2 regions of the Aneurinibacillus sp. UBA3580 genome follow, and region 2 is predicted to be linked to the other one. Evidence: riboswitches for the same ligand, from Rfam matches in the RefSeq annotation. Region 2 holds a riboswitch; the other holds the start of a gene.

Region 1 (11,732 bases), on a different contig from region 2:
TAAAGTGACATATACTTTCCCTTCATTAGGTTAGCCTGCGATTTTCTTAGGGGATGTTTCTGGTTTTTCTGCTTGCAGGAAACGTTTTGTTTCCGCTACGACCACGCCGCTCAATCCGACCAGACCGATTAAATTTGGAATCGCCATCAGTCCGTTCGCGATGTCAGAAAAGGTCCATACCATCCCGAGTTTTAAGTTCGCACCGACTGCGACCATACCGACAAAAATATAGCGGTAATATCGAACGGCACCTCGGCCCAACAGGTATTCTACGCATTTTTCTCCGTAGTATGCCCAGCCAAGAATTGTCGAATAGGCAAACAAAACAATCGCAATGCCAAGAATCATACTTCCGGCGCTGCCGAATACGGATTGAAAGGCTAACGTTGTCGCTTCCACACCGGTTTTTCCAGATTTCCAGGCGCCGGTTGTAATCAGTACTAGACTGGTAATCGTACATATGACAAACGTATCCAGGAACGTTCCTGTCATAGATACGAGTGCTTGTTTAGCCGGTGCGTTAGTTTTGGCTGCCGCTGCTGCAATCGGCGCGCTTCCCAAACCGGCTTCGTTTGCGAACACACCGCGCGCTACACCGATTTGGATCGCTGTCGCAACCGTGGAGCCGACAAAACCGCCAACAGCTGCCGAGCCGTTGAATGCGCCCGAGAAAATCAGCGAAAACGCTGCAGGCACTTCATCGATATGATAAAAGATAATGAACAAACCGGCGATAATATAGAAAAAAGCTTTCACGGGAACAAAATAGCCGGTGACTTTCCCTATTTTTTTAACCCCGCCTAAAATAACGAGAGCGATAAAAATAGCCATAATCACACCGGTCACAGTTGGAGACATAGAAAAGTTAATTTTCATCGCTTCGGCAACCGAGTTGGACTGTACCATATTTCCGATGCCGAATGAAGCGGTTGTACCAAAAATGGCAAACAGCACCGCCAGCCATTTTTTCCCCAGACCGCGTTCCAGATAATACATCGGACCGCCCGAATATTCCCCGTTCTCGCCCTTGATTCGATATTTTACAGCGAGAATGGCCTCTGAGTATTTTGTTGCCATGCCGAACAGGGCGGTAATCCACATCCAGAATACCGCACCGGGCCCCCCAATGGACACTGCCGTTGCGACACCGGCGATGTTTCCCATTCCGATGGTCGCCGCCATGGCGGTCATTAGTGCCTGAAAGTGGCTAATATCCCCGGCAGAGGATGTATCCTGTGATTTTCCGAACGCCACCTTATGGGCATACCACAGCTTGAAGAACTGCAGGCCCCGCAGGCGTACTGTGAGAAGGATGCCTGTTCCCACAAGCAGGATGAGGGTAGGCAGTCCCCATACATAATGATTGATTGTTTCTAACGCTTGACTTACCGTCTCCATCTCCAAATCTCCTTTGCCGAAAAAATAAAAAACCATTTCATTTAAATGAAATGGTCTCTGAAGATACAAGGATAGAAAAATAAACCGATTCGGAATCGGCATTTCCTGTCGCTTGTCCCTGTCCTTTTACCTGAGAGATTATCCGCCAAACAGGCAGATTTGCTCCTTCGGTGCTCTGTTTCCTTCATGTCGTTTGGGTGACAGAAGGGAGTCTCTCCAGAGATTCGTCCCCATACAGTTCTGCTTGTATTCAAGACCTGAGAGTTTCAAAGCTGTCCGACCAGCTTTTTGCCCCATCGGTAGATCGTTTGATCTTCTCCTGTATGGTTCATCCGATGTTATGTAATTAATAAAGGATATTATAGACACTTACAAAGAAAAAAATCAAGATGAAGGATAAAAGACGCTCTTTTTTAAGTATTTATAATAGATAATTTAAAGCAAAACAACGACGCTGTTCTTGGTGAAGGAACAGCGTCGTTGTTTTGCTTAGGTTCTAATAACAGTGAATTATGCGTTATTTTCCTTTTTGATAATCTCAGCTACGATTTCAAAAGAACGTAGACGGGATTGGTGGTCGAAAATTTGGGCAGTGATCATTAACTCATCCGCCCGGGTTTCATCTAAGAACGACTGCAGCTTCTCTTTAACCGTCTCGGGCCTTCCGATGATGGAGGAGCCAAGCTGCTTATGAAGCACAGCCTTTTCGAACTCGTTGCAGAGTTCGTCTATGTTTTCTACTGGCGGCTGCAGTTTTCCAGGATTGTTTCGGATCAAGTTCAGGAATTGCTGCTGCAAAGAGGTTGCCAGCCAGCGGGCTTTTTCGTCACTATCCGCTGCAATGACGTTAACCCCGACCATTGCATATGGCTCATCAAGCACCTCTGAAGGGCGGAAGCTTTGGCGGTATAATTCCAGGGCCGGCAGCGTATTTTCCGGCGAGAAATGGCTGGCAAAGGCAAATGGCAGTCCGAGCTGTCCGGCCAGTTGGGCGCTAAAGCCGCTTGAGCCCAATAGCCAGATTGGAATATTCAGCCCCTCCCCGGGAATCGCACGGATGCGTCTCACTCCTGAAGTTAAAGACGGGTCAAAGTAGCTCCGCAGCTCAGCCAGTTGCTCGGGGAAATCCTGTCCATCGCTTCTGCTGTCCCGTCGCAAGGCATGTGCAGTGAGCTGATCGGTTCCTGGCGCACGGCCAAGACCAAGATCGATGCGTCCGGGAAACAGAGATTCAAGCGTCCCGAATTGTTCGGCAATCACAAGGGGAGAATGATTCGGGAGCATGATTCCGCCGGAGCCTACCCGGATTTTTGAAGTTCCCGCTGCCACATAGCCAATCACAACCGAAGTCGCTGAACTGGCGATGCCCGGCATATTATGGTGTTCGGCCAGCCAGTATCGCGTATATCCCCACTTCTCCGCATGGCGTGCCAGATCAAGCGTATTTCGGAAAGCATCAGCCGGAGTGCCGCCTTCGACAATCGGAGAAAGATCAAGCACGGAAAATGGAATATCAGATAGTCGTTTTGTGTTAGACATACTTTCATCTTCTTTCTTTATAATGATTCTGCGTTTAGCAGGTAAGCTCTCAAGTAGTTTAACTCTTTATGTATTACCACAAAAGCATAACTATATTCTATCAAAAAATATGTAGCATCTCAAAGTATAGTTATATATTAAAGTAAAGAGATGTATCTTGCATGGCAATCTGTATACCTGTATTATGTTTAAAAACAACTCGTTTGAATAAAGGACAACAGTCTGGATAGAGAAAGGATGAAGCAAAGTGGAAAAACAACTGCCTCCAGGTCAATTTGAAACCGAAAAATGGCCTATTCTTCACGAGGGAGATGTGTATGAATTTGATGAAGCGACATGGGATTTTAGACTTTTTGGTGAAGTGAAAAATGAAACCTCCTTGTCATTTGCTGAAGTGATGAAGCTGCCGAAGACGATATCGACGATCGATATGCATTGCGTTACGAGATGGTCGAAATTTGCTACCACGTTTGAAGGAATTGCGATGCGTGAGCTGGTAAATCTAGTGGAACTTAATGAAGGTGTAAAGTATGTCAAAATATACGGATACTATAACGGCGATCGGTTTGGCTATTCAGCTAATTTGCCGCTTGAAGCCCTGTTAGGGAACGACGCTTTGTTTGTTTATCGCTGGAAAGATCAGCATCATGAGTGGCAGGATATTAGTCCGAAGCATGGATATCCATTACGGTTTATCCCGCCGGCCTCCTTTTATTTGTGGAAAGGTGCCAAATGGGCTTCAGGGATTCGATTTATGAAAGAAGACGAAGCAGGCTTTTGGGAGGAGTTTGGCTATTCCATGACCGCCAACCCGTTTAAAGAGGAACGCTATCGTTGATTAAAGATAAAAATGTTAGGCAGGGGAATGTATGCAAACGAAAGCAACATTACGTTTTACAATAATGGCGCTCCTGGTCGCCATCGGCATTGTCGGCTCGAGCTTTCTCTGGTTTCCGGCCGGCGTTGCCAAAGCGTATCCCGTACAGCATGCGGTCAATATAATCGCCGCAGTAACGTTGGGCCCCGGACCGGCCGTCATCATTGCGTTCATGATTGCACTGATCCGCAATCTGCTTGGGATCGGAACCGTGCTGGCGTTTCCCGGAAGCATCATCGGCGCCTTGCTCGCTGGCCTTCTGTATAAATGGACAGGGAAAACGTATGGGGCGGCCATTGGAGAAGTGATCGGCACGGGTATCATCGGCGCGCTTATTTCGGTGCCTATTGCTTCGCTTCTTCTGGGGAAAAATGCGGGCGCCTTCGCCTTTATCCCTCCGTTTTTCATCAGCAGCCTGGCTGGCGCAATATTAAGCCTGCTGCTGCTTCCTGCGCTGAAGCAGGCGCTGCGTCAGGAGAACAGAGGAAAATCTTCCGCAGAACAGGACATGGAGAAAGCTTCCACGTTATAAGCAATCCCTTCGTCCGCAGAAAGGACAGGCGCACGCGTAAACGCTGCCTGTCCTTTTCTTCGCATACGTATAGTTTCCATTCTTTTATGGGACTGGAATTTCAATTGTTCCATGAAGTCAACTTGGATAAAATCAAAAATAAATATAGTATCAAAGTAATGATGAATAAATACTTGGGAGGGAGCAAATGAAACAGCTCCGAATGTATCTTGCGTTTTCCCGGAAGGCCTTTCAGCGTTCGGCAGCGTATCGATTCGATGCTTGGACCCGCTTGCTTTCCAATGTCATTTTTTTATGTATGTGGGGCTTTATCTGGTACGGGCTATACAGCGGGAAAGAGTCGGTTGCCGGTGTTTCGTTCGAATCGATGTTAAGCTATATCGTGATTAGCCAGATGCTACAGGGGATTCATGGAGCCGGTACACCGTTATGGGAAATTCAAGAGCGGGTGCGAACCGGCGATATCGCCATGGAAATCATGCGGCCTTATGATTATCCCACAAGAACCTTATTTTCTGACCTTGGCAACATTGCTTTTCATTTTCTGACGGCTGTTCTTCCTCTTTATGTGGTGTTGTTCTGGCTGTTCGATCTTTCTATTCCGTCGTCACTAACGCAATGGGGACTCTTCTTGATTTCTGCTGTGATAGGCTATCTGATTCGGTATAGTATTGAACTAACCTTTGGTTTATTTACTTTCTGGTTAATTGAGACAGGCGGGGTGGAAGACATTTTTTATTTTTCGATTTCCTTATTTTCGGGTTCTGTCATTCCGCTGTGGTTTTTTCCCGATTGGCTGGAAAGCGTCGCCCGGTATCTGCCGTTTCAGGGCATTTTTTTTGTACCAAATTCCATCTTCACCGGGCAACTGCAGGGGCAGACATTGGTGGAGGCTCTCCTTGTCCAATTCGTTTGGCTCATCATTTCCTTTCTCATTCTTCGCTTTGTATGGGCAAAGGCGACCTCAAAGATTGTTGTTCAAGGGGGCTAAGAAGGTATGCTTGCATTTTGGCTAAGAGGCTATCGTCTTTATTTTCGCATGGTTGGTGCCAGCATACGCGCTCAAATGCAGTACCGCTATGCTTTTTTCATGAATATTCTGGGCTGGGCGATGAGCTATGCGGGGACGGCGGTTACTATGTGGGTGATGCTATCCTCGTTTAAAGCTCTGGCAGGCTGGACGTTCTGGGAATTGATTTTCCTTTTTGCGTTAGCCGTTCTTTCCTGGGGTGTATGTGTCCTTTTTTTCTCGCATTTTCGCAGTATGGATCAGTATATAGTAAACGGAACATTCGATCGTTTTCTCATTCGTCCGCTGCATCCTTTTTTTCATTTTATGGCGATGAAGTTTGATGTTGGAGCGTTTGGTCAGCTTTTATTCAGCATTGCAGCGGTCGTGATTGCCTACATTCAGCTTGGACTCGATTGGTCATTGTGGAAATGGGGAGTATTTCTTGGCGCTGTTGCCGGAGGGGTTTTCATTCAGAGCGGGATTGTGGTGCTGATTTCTGCTATCGCCTTCTGGACAACACGGTCGGAGCGGTTTTATTGGGTTGTGATGTTTCCCGCAAAAAGCATGATGAACTATCCCTTAACGCTGTACCCACGCATCCTGCAATGGCTCTTTATCTTTATTATGCCTTTTGCCTTTGTGAATTACCTGCCGGCCCTTCTCTTGCTGGACAAGAAACATCCTGTTTATTCACCGTACTGGGGCTCTGTTAGTCTTCTGGTTGGCATCCTGTTTTTCTGGATTTGCTACCGCATTTGGATGCTCGGATTGAGCCGCTATAAAAGTACCGGATCGTAAAGGAGAGGAGAGACGATGAACGCAATCGAAGTCAAGCATTTGTCCAAGCAGTACGTTATCGCGAAGCGGCAAGAGGGAATGTGGGGGGCGATCCGCAGTCTTTTCCACCGGGAATATATCACGAAGACAGCGGTGGAGGATGTGTCCTTTTCCATCGAAGCGGGGGAAATGGTCGGTTATATTGGCCCGAATGGGGCGGGAAAGTCGACGACGATCAAGATGCTGACCGGCATTTTAGTGCCGACTTCCGGAGAAGTGCGCGTAGGAGGGCTTGTTCCTTATAAAGAAAGGCAGAAGAATGCCCGGCAAATCGGTGTTGTTTTCGGACAGCGGTCACAGCTGTGGTGGGATTTGCCGACCATCGAATCATTTGAACTGCTCAAAGAGGTCTACCACATATCTGACCGACGGTATCGCAGAAATATGGACACCTTTACGGAAATTTTGAAATTAGACGAGTTTTTTCAAACCCCGGTCAGGCAGCTATCCTTAGGTCAACGGATGCGCGCTGATATTGCAGCTTCTCTTCTGCACGATCCGTCCATTTTATTCTTGGATGAGCCGACGATCGGGCTGGATGTGGTGGCGAAGGAACGAATGCGGACATTTATCCAGGAGATGAACAAGGAACGGGGCATTACGGTGATTTTGACCACGCATGACATGTCCGATATCGAGAAGCTGTGCAAGAGAATGATACTGATTGATAAGGGGCGTGTCATGTATGATGGAGGATTGGAAAAAATTAAGGAGCATTTCGGCACATCACGCATTTTAATCGTCGATGTAGAGAAGGATATAAGCCTGAACATCGAAGGGGTGGAGGTGATTCGGGAGGAAGGAATTCGGAAATGGCTGCGATTTAACCGTGAGGAATATACGGCTGCCCAGCTCATTCAACAGATTTCCGAAAAGACAGAGATTATAGATATATCTCTGCAGGAGCCGGAAATCGACTCGATTATCCGCCAGATGTATGAACAAGGGTTATAGGATTTTGCGCCTCGCTTTGCCTGCGCGAGAAAAATAAAACAAAGACGCTGTTCTTGTTGAAGGAACAGCGTCTTCGACTTTTGTGATATCTCATAATTTAAACTGTTTTGTTTTCTTTTCCTTTTCGGAGTAAGGAATCAAGGAAATACGATTGGCTTCCGCTAATTGCAAGGTAAATAGACATAGCCAACAGAGCCAAGTCCAGCTCATATCCAGCCATTTGTCCATTCCCCATAAATCCAGCAGATAATTTAGCTGTAAAGATAGCCCCGAGCATAATGATGGCAAACAAAACCGATACAACGCGGGTCCCAATGCCGATGATCATCGCGATACCGCCTTCTTACTTTGTGATTTGTTATTAACTTTTTGTAAGTAAATATACAATGATAATAAAAATGTGTCAATATATTTTTCCCAGATGACGTTGCAAAACGCATAGTCAGAGCTTATGGCAACAAGGCTGCTTTTTTGTTGTTGATGAAAAAGGAGGATTCCGGGCCTGATCGCAAGCAGGGTTGTATAAAATTAAAAAAGGATGTTAAAAAATGGATAGTAGGAAAGGAATCGGACGCAGAAAATAAGGATGGCTAGAACGTCAGTTGCTGAGGGAGGGGATTACATGGAAAATGTAACCGGAACGTCGCTTGTTCATCCGCGGAGTGTGCCGGGCTTGCGGGATAGCGCGGGGCCAGTTGTCCTGACCAACCCGCCTTATACGACGAATTCTCTTCTGGTAGAAGCCAACTGCTTAACTCGAACGATAAAGACACGACGCGGAGAGAAGAAACTGTTGGAGGATATTAATTTTGTTATCGAGCCGCATGAATTTGTGGCAATACTGGGCGGCAGTGGTGCGGGAAAAAGCACGCTGCTTCACGCATTATCCGGCATTCATCCGGCAACAGAGGGAGAGGTCCGGGTGAACGGGCGGAATCTTTATGAAGACTATGATGATTTTCGTTCCTGCATTGGCTATGTACCGCAGGATGATATTGTGCATAGCGGGTTAACGGTAGAAGAAATATTTATGTATTCCTCCCGCCTGCGCTTTCCGGCGGGTACACCGGAAAACACAATAACAGGCAGAGTAAATGAAGTGCTTGAAGAGGTAAGATTAACGGCCCAGCGTTCGCTGCCTGTCAAGGATTTAAGCGGCGGACAACGAAAGCGGGTCAATATCGGCGTTGAATTGGTAACCAGGCCCGGTCTTTTGTTTCTTGATGAAGCCACCTCGGGACTTGACCCGGATTTGGAGAAAACGATGATGGAGCTTCTCGGGGAATTGAAACAGAAGGGCAGCACGATCATCATGGTTACCCATACCACAGCGAATCTTTGGATGTGTGACAAGCTTGTCTTTTTGACCCGGGAAGGACAGCTGGCTTTTTTCGGCTCTCCGTCTGAAGCGCTTAATTACTTCGGTGTAGAAGATGTTGTAGAGATCTATCGAAAGCTTGATACAGAAGAGAATCCGAAGAGCTGGGCTGAGAAGTACAAACAATCCGCTGTTTATCAGAAATATCAAAACCGGGTGAAAGATAGGCAGCGGCCAATCGAACGGGCAGACGGGAATAAGGAACAAGATATGGTGAAAAAAAGCGCCGCTTGTTCCTCATTTTTTGAACAATGGAAGATGCTGACCGGACGTTATATACGGCTGCTTAGCCGGGATAGAAAAAACCTTGTCATCCTGTGTCTTCAAGCCTTCATTATTCCATGTTTGCTTGTCCTTGCTTTTTATCACAGTGCCCCTACGTTCAGGTACAGCGAGTATCGGCCGCAGGATTTGGAGGTAACCCGGCAGATTGTAGCAGCTGGAAAAGTGGAAGAAGTGCAGCAAAACATTCAGGAAGAGAAAAACCGGAGAAGCTTTATGTCCAACTGCATCGCTTTGATGGTATTTACCTCGATATGGTTGGGAACGTCCAATGCAGCGCGGGAAATCGTGAAAGAAAAGGCGATTTACAGAAGGGAGCGGCTAGCCGGCATGCGGGTTGGCCCTTATCTGTTCTCGAAAATTGGCGTGCTGTCGGTTATTTCTTTGATACAAACCCTGCTTCTTGTCTCGATTGTTGCCTGTACGCTTGATCTGCCGGAGTTTTGGCCAAACGTTTTGGCTTTTTTTCTGCTTTCGCTGGCAGGGGGAATGATGGGCCTGGTTATATCGGCCATCGCTTCTAATTCTGATAAAGCGCTTAGCACCATTCCGATTGTACTCGTTCCCCAGATTATTCTGTCGGGAGCGCTTGTACCTATTGCCTATGTAAAGCCTGCATGCATAAAAGCTGTATTTTATCTGGCTGTTAGCAAATGGGGGTACGAGTTAATCGGAGGAGACATTGTTAATATCAACGGGAGAAGCGCCCTGCAGCAGCCGCTCCCCGCGCTGAACGGCAATTTTTCCGCCCACTGGGGCATTCTTGTCCTGTTTATTTTCCTTCTATATGGGATGGCCATCGTATTGCTTCACAGAGATAGGGCCGTTTCAATGCCCGAAGGACGTAAGTGAAGATAGTTCCATTTCTATCGATTCCTTTATTACTAACAACTGAGTTAAAATTGACAAAATTGAGTAAATTATAACTCGATTTTTCTATCACGAAAAGCCGGAATTTCTGTTATTCCTTGTGTTAATAGGGTTTTGGAATTGGTATTGAATTTGCTAATAAAGAATGGCGAGAGAACCATCATCCGTGCGGGTGATGATAAAAACGTAAGTATAATCGATGAAGAGGAGGATTTCTTAGTTATGATTACAAAGGAAAGCATCCAATCCTTTACCCCTACGCTGCCCTATGAATGGTATGTAAATCCGGATATTTTTAACAAAGAAAGGAAACAAATTTTTTCTAAGAATTGGATATTGGTAGGGCATACAAGTCAGGTTAAAAACGAAGGGGACTTCTTTACCTTTGATGTAGCCGGGGAGCCTATTATCGTCACTCATGGAACGGATGGGGAACTGCGCGCCTTTTATAACATTTGCCCGCATCGCGGTACAAAGGTGGAACGCAGTGAGCAGGGAAACAAAAAAGTTTTGCAGTGTGTTTATCATGGATGGACCTTTAAGTTAGATGGACACTTGCACAGAGCCCCTAACTTTACCACAAATGAACTTGGGAAGCACAGCTGCATGAGGTCCATTCGCTTAGAAGTATACCGCTCTATGATTTTTGTGAATTTGGATCCGGATGCCCTTTCCTTCGCGGATGCGTATCAAGAATTTGCAAGCGAGCTGGAGAGATATCCGTTCATGGATTCACTGCTCTTGGTTAAAGAGAATCGCCGGCTTATTGAAGCGAATTGGAAAGCGGTAGTTGATAATTTCCTGGAATGCGATCACTGTTCGATTGCGCATCCGGCATTTGCGAAAACGTTTGACATGTCCAATTACAACCTTGTTCCCTGTGATAAATTCTCCTACCAATACTCAACGGTCAAAGGTAAAGATGACAGTGCAAGTGTACGTTTTTATTGGATCTGGCCAAACATGATGCTAAGTGTATATCCAGGAACCGGAAATATGACCACAACGCAACTTATTCCCATCAGCGCAGAACAGACAATGGCGGTATACCGTTATTACTTTACCGATGTTAACATAACGAAAGAAGAAGAGGACATGATTGCATTTGTCGATCAAGTACGGGAAGAAGATTTCGAGCTGGTAGAGTTACTGCAAATGGGTTTTCGTTCTCAGGCATTCGAGAACGGGATTTACTCTCCTACCGAACATACACTGCATCATTTCCATCAACTGGTTAAAAAGGCAATACAAGAGTAGGCTCTATTGGCTGCCTCTTTATTTTCCTTTGAAAGAAAGCGTTTTAATGAATAAGGAGCTACTGTCAGCAGAAGAGCAGAAAGACATAGCTCCTTGTAAACCAGTGTAAGGTAATAAATAAAGCAATCGAGTTAAAATTGGCTGAATTGAATAAATATTGACTCAATATAGAAACAGAAATTCTGTTATTCCCTGTGTTAATAGGATTTTTTGACCTGGCCTTGGTTTTGCTTAATAAATGAATAGAGAAAGATACGGGGCTCGGAGAGAAAAACATAGCGGAAGTGGGGTTGATAACAGAAGAGTGAAAGCGCTTCAAATTTTGCTGGGATCTCAATAACCGAGGAAAAGAGGGGATAATAAATGAAAAAAATGGTTTATGTATTAAGCGTCATACCGGCTCTTGGATCGCTTGTTATTTTCAATCGGGTTGAACCTTACATTTTGGGGCTGCCATTTGTTCTCTTTTGGTCTATATTGTGGCTTTTTCTTACTTCGATATTTTTATTAATTTTGAATGCGCTTGATCCTGCCAATAAAGGGGGAGAAGAATAATGAATGTAGCCCTTCTTATTATTGCTTTTTTTCTGATTCTATCTATTTGGTTAGGTCTTCGAGCACGCAAAGGTAAAGAAATGAGTATGGAACAGTGGTCCGTAGGCGGACGGGGCTTTGGAGGTCTTTTGGTCTTCTTTCTCCTGGCGGGCGAAATGTTTACGACTTATACTTTCATGGGTGCGAGCGGTAGCACGTACTCAGCGGGGATGCCCACTGCCATATACGCTTTCAACGCTTT
Region 2 (6,102 bases):
TCAAAGTATAAGCCGCAGTAATGCGGCGCACCTGAGCATAGTATCTGCGCATATTTAGGAAAAAATGTTGGGGATTGAAGGAAGAAAAAAGGAGAGACAGGCACGCGATCTATTCTGACGTGCTTGGCCTCTCCTCCGCTTTCTATTCAGGTTTTGTATAGCGCAATATCGGCTTCCGGGCCGCCAGCACTTCATCAAGACGGCTCACTACCGTATGATGAGGCGCCTCCTGTACAATTTCTGGTGTCTGTTCCGCTTCCTGCGCGATTTGAATCATAACATCGATGAATTCGTCCAGCGTTTCTTTCGACTCTGTTTCCGTCGGCTCGATCATCAGGCACTCTTCCACGATAAGCGGGAAGTAAATCGTCGGCGGATGGTAGCCGAAATCAAGCAGGCGCTTGGCAATATCAAGCGTGCGTACCCCTTGCTTTTTCTGACGTTTGCCGGACAGGACGAATTCGTGTTTGCATACGTGGTCAAACGGCAAATCATAATATTTAGCCAGCTTGCGCATCATGTAGTTGGCGTTCAGCACTGCGTTCTCGGACACAAGACGCAGCCCCTCCGGCCCCATTGTGCGGATATACGTATAAGCACGCACGTTGATACCGAAGTTGCCGTAGTATGCTTTTACGCGGCCGATCGACTGCGGACGGTCAAAGTCAAGACGGTAAACATCGCCTTCCTTGACAACCATCGGTTTTGGCAGAAATGGGATGAGCTCCTTTTTCACGCCGACCGGACCGGAGCCCGGGCCGCCGCCGCCGTGCGGAGTTGTAAACGTCTTGTGCAGGTTCAGATGAACAACGTCAAATCCCATGTCCCCCGGACGCGCTTTCCCGAGAATCGCATTGGCGTTGGCACCGTCGTAATACAGAAGGCCGCCCGCTTCGTGCACGATCTCCGCAATTTCTACGATGTTTTTCTCAAACAGGCCGAGCGTGTTAGGATTGGTGAGCATAAGCGCCGCCGTATCCGGACCGACTGCCTGACGCAGCGCCTCCACATCGACGAATCCGTTCTCGTCCGATGCCACAGTGATGGTCTCAAGTCCGGCTACGCTGGCGGAAGCCGGGTTTGTGCCGTGCGCAGAGTCGGGCACGATAACCTTGGTGCGATTCTCGCCCCGGCTTTCATGGTAGGCGCGAATCATCATCAGACCGGTCCATTCGCCCTGGGCGCCCGCCGCCGATTGCAGCGTTACCGCATCCATGCCGGTAATCGCCGCAAGGTCTTCCTGTAATTCATACATTAACTGCAGTGCGCCCTGTACCGTCTCTTCCGGCTGATACGGATGAATGCGGGCAAATCCCGGGTAGCGAGCCACATCTTCATTAATTTTCGGGTTATATTTCATCGTGCAGGAGCCGAGCGGATAGAAACCGGAGTCGACCCCATGATTGCGCTTCGACAATTCCGTGTAGTGGCGCATCAACTGCAATTCACTCACCTCAGGCAGCTCCGCCGGCACCTCGCGCAGATATGTGCCCGGAATAACAGATGTAACATCGACTTCCGGTACATCGCAGGCAGGCAGCGAGTAGCCGACACGTCCCGGCTTGCTCATCTCAAAAATCAGCGCTTTGTCTTTTTGCTGCTGTTCATTTTTCTGCATGGTATTAGGCATGGCGCGCTCCCTCCAATCTTTTCACCAGTCGATCGATTTCTTCCTTCGTGCGCAGCTCTGTGACCGCGAGCAGCATATGCTGCGCAAGCTCAGGATAATCACGCGACAAGTCGAAACCGCCGATAATCTCATCCTTGAGCAGCGCTTTATTGATATCGCCGACCGGACGCGGCGTTTTAATAACGAATTCGTTAAATACCGGCGCATCGTATACGACTTCGTATCCGTCGAGCCTTGCAATCTGCTGTTTGGCATACTGTGTCTTCTGTACATTCAGAAGCGCCATTTCCTGCACACCCTGTCTACCAAGCGCCGTCATCGCCACTGCCGCGGCCAGCGCATTCAATGCCTGGTTGGAGCAGATATTAGATGTCGCTTTCTCGCGACGGATATGCTGTTCGCGCGCCTGTAAGGTCAGCACGAAACCGCGGCGTCCCTGCTCGTCTTTCGTTTGTCCTACAATACGGCCCGGAATCTGACGCATCAACTCTTTTTTCACCGCGAAATAGCCGCAATGCGGACCGCCGAACGCCATCGGAATGCCGAACGGCTGGGCGTCGCCCACCACTACGTCGGCACCGAATGCACCCGGTGGCTGCAAAATCCCCAGTCCGAGCGGATTGGCGCTTACAACAAACAATCCTTTATATTTATGGGCAATTTGCTCGATCGCGGCCAGCTCCTCAACCGCACCAAAGAAGTTCGGATACTGGACAAGGACGGATGCCGTATTTTCATCGACCGCCGCCTCGAGCGCCTCAAGATCGGTGAGTCCGTTTTTGCAGCCAATTTCAACCACTTCAAGCCCCTGGCCTTTCGCATATGTCAGCAGAATAGAACGGGCTTCGGGATGCACGGCACGGGAGACGACAACTTTCTTCCGCTTTGTCTTCGCTGCAGTCATTGCGGCAGCTTCCGCCAGGGCCGTCGCCCCGTCGTACATGGATGAATTCGCTACGTCCATGCCGGTCAATTCGCAAATCATCGTCTGAAATTCGAAGATTGCCTGCAATTCACCCTGGCTAATCTCCGGCTGGTACGGCGTATAAGCCGTATAAAACTCTGAGCGGGAAATCACGTGATTGACCACGCTCGGAATGTAGTGGTCATACGTGCCTGCTCCCAGGAAGCAAGCGTAATCGAGCGCATTGACATTCTTGCCCGCCATTCGCCCCATATGCTTCGTCAGCTCTGCTTCCGGAATCGCTTCCGGAATCGCAAGCCTCCCTTTGAAACGAACCTGCTCCGGAATATCGGAGAACAGGTCGGATATATCAGAAATGCCAAGGTCGGCCATCATCTCTTTGCGGTCTGCCTCCGTTGTTGGAAGGTATCGATACTTCACGGTCACAGTTTATTCCTCCTCTTTGCTAAACGCTTCGTACTGCTCCGCCGTCATCAGCGCATCCAATTCTTCCGGATTCGAAAGCTTAACAATAACCATCCAGCCTGCCCCGTATGCATCACTGTTAATCGTCTCCGGTCCTTCTTCAAGCTCACGGTTGACTTCTACGACTTCCCCGCTAACCGGCGCATAAATATCGGAGACGGCTTTTACCGACTCGACGGTGCCCATGCTTTCGTCCGCTTTCACAACGGCCCCTTCTTCCGGCAGCTCTACAAACACAATGTCACCCAATTGTTCCTGCGCAAAATGCGTAATGCCGATACGGACACGTCCTTCATCCAGCACTTCTACCCATTCATGCTCCTTGCTGTATTTAAAAGCGGATTGTACCTGGCTCATAATCTCTTCTCCCCCAATTTTCCTTTACTGGTTTTATGCTTTCGGCCGTTTATAAAACGGCGTAGGCACTACTTTCGCTTTGACCCGCTTGCCGCGGATTTCCACATCCAGCTCCGTACCGAGCTCACTGTATTGGCGCTTTACAAGCGCAAGCCCAATATTTTTCTTAAGCGTAGGCGACTGTGTACCCGTCGTCACTTCGCCGACCCTCTCTTCCCCTGCATAAACCGGGTAGTGGGTGCGCGGAATGCCGCGTTCAATCATTTCGATACCGACCAGCCTGCGCGGCGCGCCTTCTTCCTTCTGCTTTTTCAATGCTTCCTGTCCGATGAATGGCATAGGTTTGTCGACTTTGACGGCGAAGCCCAACCCTGCTTCAATCGGGCTGATATCCTGGCTCAGTTCCTGCCCGTACAGTGGCAGGCGTGCCTCGAAACGAAGCGTATCACGCGCGCCTAGACCGCACGGCAGTACATCACCTGCGCCAGCTTCGAGGATTTTCTTCCATAATATCGGTGCCTCTTGCGCTTTGACATAGATTTCGAATCCGTCTTCTCCGGTATAGCCGGTACGGGAGACAAGGCCGGATACACCGGCCAAATTAACATCCTGTTTAAAATGGAAAAAACGGATGGCAGATAGATTGGTGTCCGTCAGCTTTTGAAGCACCTCTTCGGAAAGCGGTCCCTGAAGCGCCAGCTGTGCCGTTTCGTCGGAGATATTGCGAAGCGTAACTTTACCCTGAACATGCTGCCGCATCCACTCGTAGTCTTTTTCGATATTAGCAGCGTTGATAACCAGCAGGTAATGGTTGTCTGCCAGCTTGTAGACAAGCAGATCATCCACTGTACCGCCGTCCGGATAACACATAATCGAATACTGGGCCTGGTCTACGGCCAATTTGGACGCATCATTCGTTGTTATCTTCTGTACGAATGCAAGCGCATCCTCTCCCTTTACTTCCACTTCACCCATGTGGGATACATCAAACAATCCTGCTTTTGTCCGTACTGCTTCATGCTCTTTTTGAATGTTTGAGAATTGAACAGGCAACTCCCAGCCCCCGAAATCAATCGTTTTGGCTCCATGCTTTTCGTATAGGGGGTACAGAGGCGTTCGTTTTAAGGCAGACATTTGTTTCCAACCTCCATTATTTTTTTACTAACGTACTCTCATAAAACTAAAGAAAAGATAAATATGGAAAAAGGCGAACGCCTTTTTCTTCCCTGGTTCTTACTCCCTCTGTCCTTTCCTTCTTTTCTCATGATTTTCACAAAAAAAGGACAGAAATAGGGTATATCCCCCTATCTCTGTCCTTTTTACCTGAGAGCTACCCGGCACAAGCCATCTCTCTACGGCTTTCTGACCGGTTTCCCCTTTGGTGGTCCGCCATGCAGACTCTCTCCAGAGTTGCGTCCCGCAGAGGTACTTTTGCCTGAGAGATTGAAAGGTATCTTGCTCCTTCGGCGACGCGACCGACGCGTTCTCTCCCTCTGCTTTCATCCGCACGATATTTTAGTATTGGAAAAAATCAAATATGTAATCCTTTTCTATCGTAACACGAATCAGAAAAATTGCAATGCACTTTTTCAGCTTTCCGCTAACAATAAAATCCTTATTTAATATAATGTTTGTTTTTAAACTATAAAGAGATAAAAATAAAAACAAAAAACAAAATAAATAAACAAAAAAAACGAACTTTAAGGTGGATGATACGTTTTTTTCGTTCCGTCCTATTAAAACGGAGTGGACAATAGGTTCCACTCCGCGTTCTTCTGTGCTCTATTTTCTATTCTGTTTAGGTTCCCATACACATCTATAAATCGGTTCGGCTCTAGACAGTACGATGCAATCACCTTCTACGGTAATTTCAATCGTTCCATAGCCGAGAATATCCTGTATCTCGGGTGGCAGTATTAAATTCCCCTGTTCATCAAATCGGCCAAGCAGCGGTTTTTTTTCCATCATATGTATGCCCTCCCTATGGCCCGGCAACAAAGTTTTGTGCCTTTCCGATACCATTCCTTTTATTATTTCATCATCCTGTCCTCTGATAAAACACTATATAAAAAAACGTGAACTTTTTGTTCATTACTTAAGACTCATTTTAGCAAAAAAAAAGAGAGAATACAGGAAAATCTATGAAGAAAATCTTATTATAAAAGTACACAAGAAATTTTTACCTCAGTTAGAAGGGAGTGTAATCTCATGTTATCCAATTGCTCTGCGTGCGGCAAAGTATTCATGAAAATTTCCAAGCCAGTCTGCCCGGATTGCGTGCGCAAGGAACTTGAAACTGTTAAACGCATCCGTGATTACTTAAAACCGAAAGAAAAGCGAACTGCTCCCCTGGCACAAATCTCGCGGGATCTCGATATACCGATCCGCTATATCGAATATTTGATTCGCGAGAAGTATTTCGACCTTACGCGCTATCCCAGCCTGCAATATAAATGCAAGAACTGCGATACACTCATCACGCTGGGCGAATATTGCAGATCATGCTCCGAAAAGCTGCGCAATAACCTTCTTGCCGCCAAGGAAAAGGCGGAGAAAAACGAGAAAGATAACGACGGGTCAGGCAGTCATTTTTATAAATCACGCTTATAAGCCTCCCTTCCGACATACATATGTACAAGTTAAAGAATGAAGATATATCGACATCCTTTGGCGGAACGAGATACCTGAAGCGAAGAAGAGGACAGGAGAAAAAAGGGCAAATAAC

Evidence for each region. Region 2 has a riboswitch for glycine ahead of gcvT (glycine cleavage system aminomethyltransferase GcvT). Riboswitches for the same ligand answer to the same signal wherever they lie in the genome.
Region 1: linked by a shared signal. The riboswitch ahead of B2899_RS08015 (alanine/glycine:cation symporter family protein) and the one ahead of gcvT (glycine cleavage system aminomethyltransferase GcvT) in region 2 are both predicted to bind glycine.

The regions. Positions count from the first base shown of each region.
Region 1 is NZ_DFMZ01000049.1:29,671-41,402, reverse strand. Features, by position in the region: gene B2899_RS08015 (alanine/glycine:cation symporter family protein) at 31-1,398, opposite strand; glycine riboswitch at 1,507-1,628, opposite strand; gene B2899_RS08010 (LLM class flavin-dependent oxidoreductase) at 1,909-2,937, opposite strand; gene B2899_RS08005 (molybdopterin-dependent oxidoreductase) at 3,185-3,775, shown strand; gene thiW (energy coupling factor transporter S component ThiW) at 3,807-4,346, shown strand; gene B2899_RS07995 (ABC transporter permease) at 4,534-5,337, shown strand; gene B2899_RS07990 (ABC transporter permease) at 5,344-6,156, shown strand; gene B2899_RS07985 (ABC transporter ATP-binding protein) at 6,172-7,149, shown strand; partial or broken gene B2899_RS07980 (DoxX family protein) at 7,247-7,489, opposite strand; gene B2899_RS07975 (ATP-binding cassette domain-containing protein) at 7,772-9,661, shown strand; gene B2899_RS07970 (aromatic ring-hydroxylating oxygenase subunit alpha) at 9,902-10,936, shown strand; gene B2899_RS07965 (DUF3311 domain-containing protein) at 11,300-11,491, shown strand; gene B2899_RS07960 (sodium:solute symporter family protein) at 11,491-11,732, shown strand, end outside.
Region 2 is NZ_DFMZ01000022.1:29-6,130, reverse strand. Features, by position in the region: gene gcvPB (aminomethyl-transferring glycine dehydrogenase subunit GcvPB) at 143-1,630, opposite strand; gene gcvPA (aminomethyl-transferring glycine dehydrogenase subunit GcvPA) at 1,623-2,975, opposite strand; gene gcvH (glycine cleavage system protein GcvH) at 2,985-3,377, opposite strand; gene gcvT (glycine cleavage system aminomethyltransferase GcvT) at 3,411-4,511, opposite strand; glycine riboswitch at 4,686-4,787, opposite strand; glycine riboswitch at 4,791-4,880, opposite strand; gene B2899_RS03310 (hypothetical protein) at 5,160-5,345, opposite strand; gene B2899_RS03305 (hypothetical protein) at 5,586-5,987, shown strand.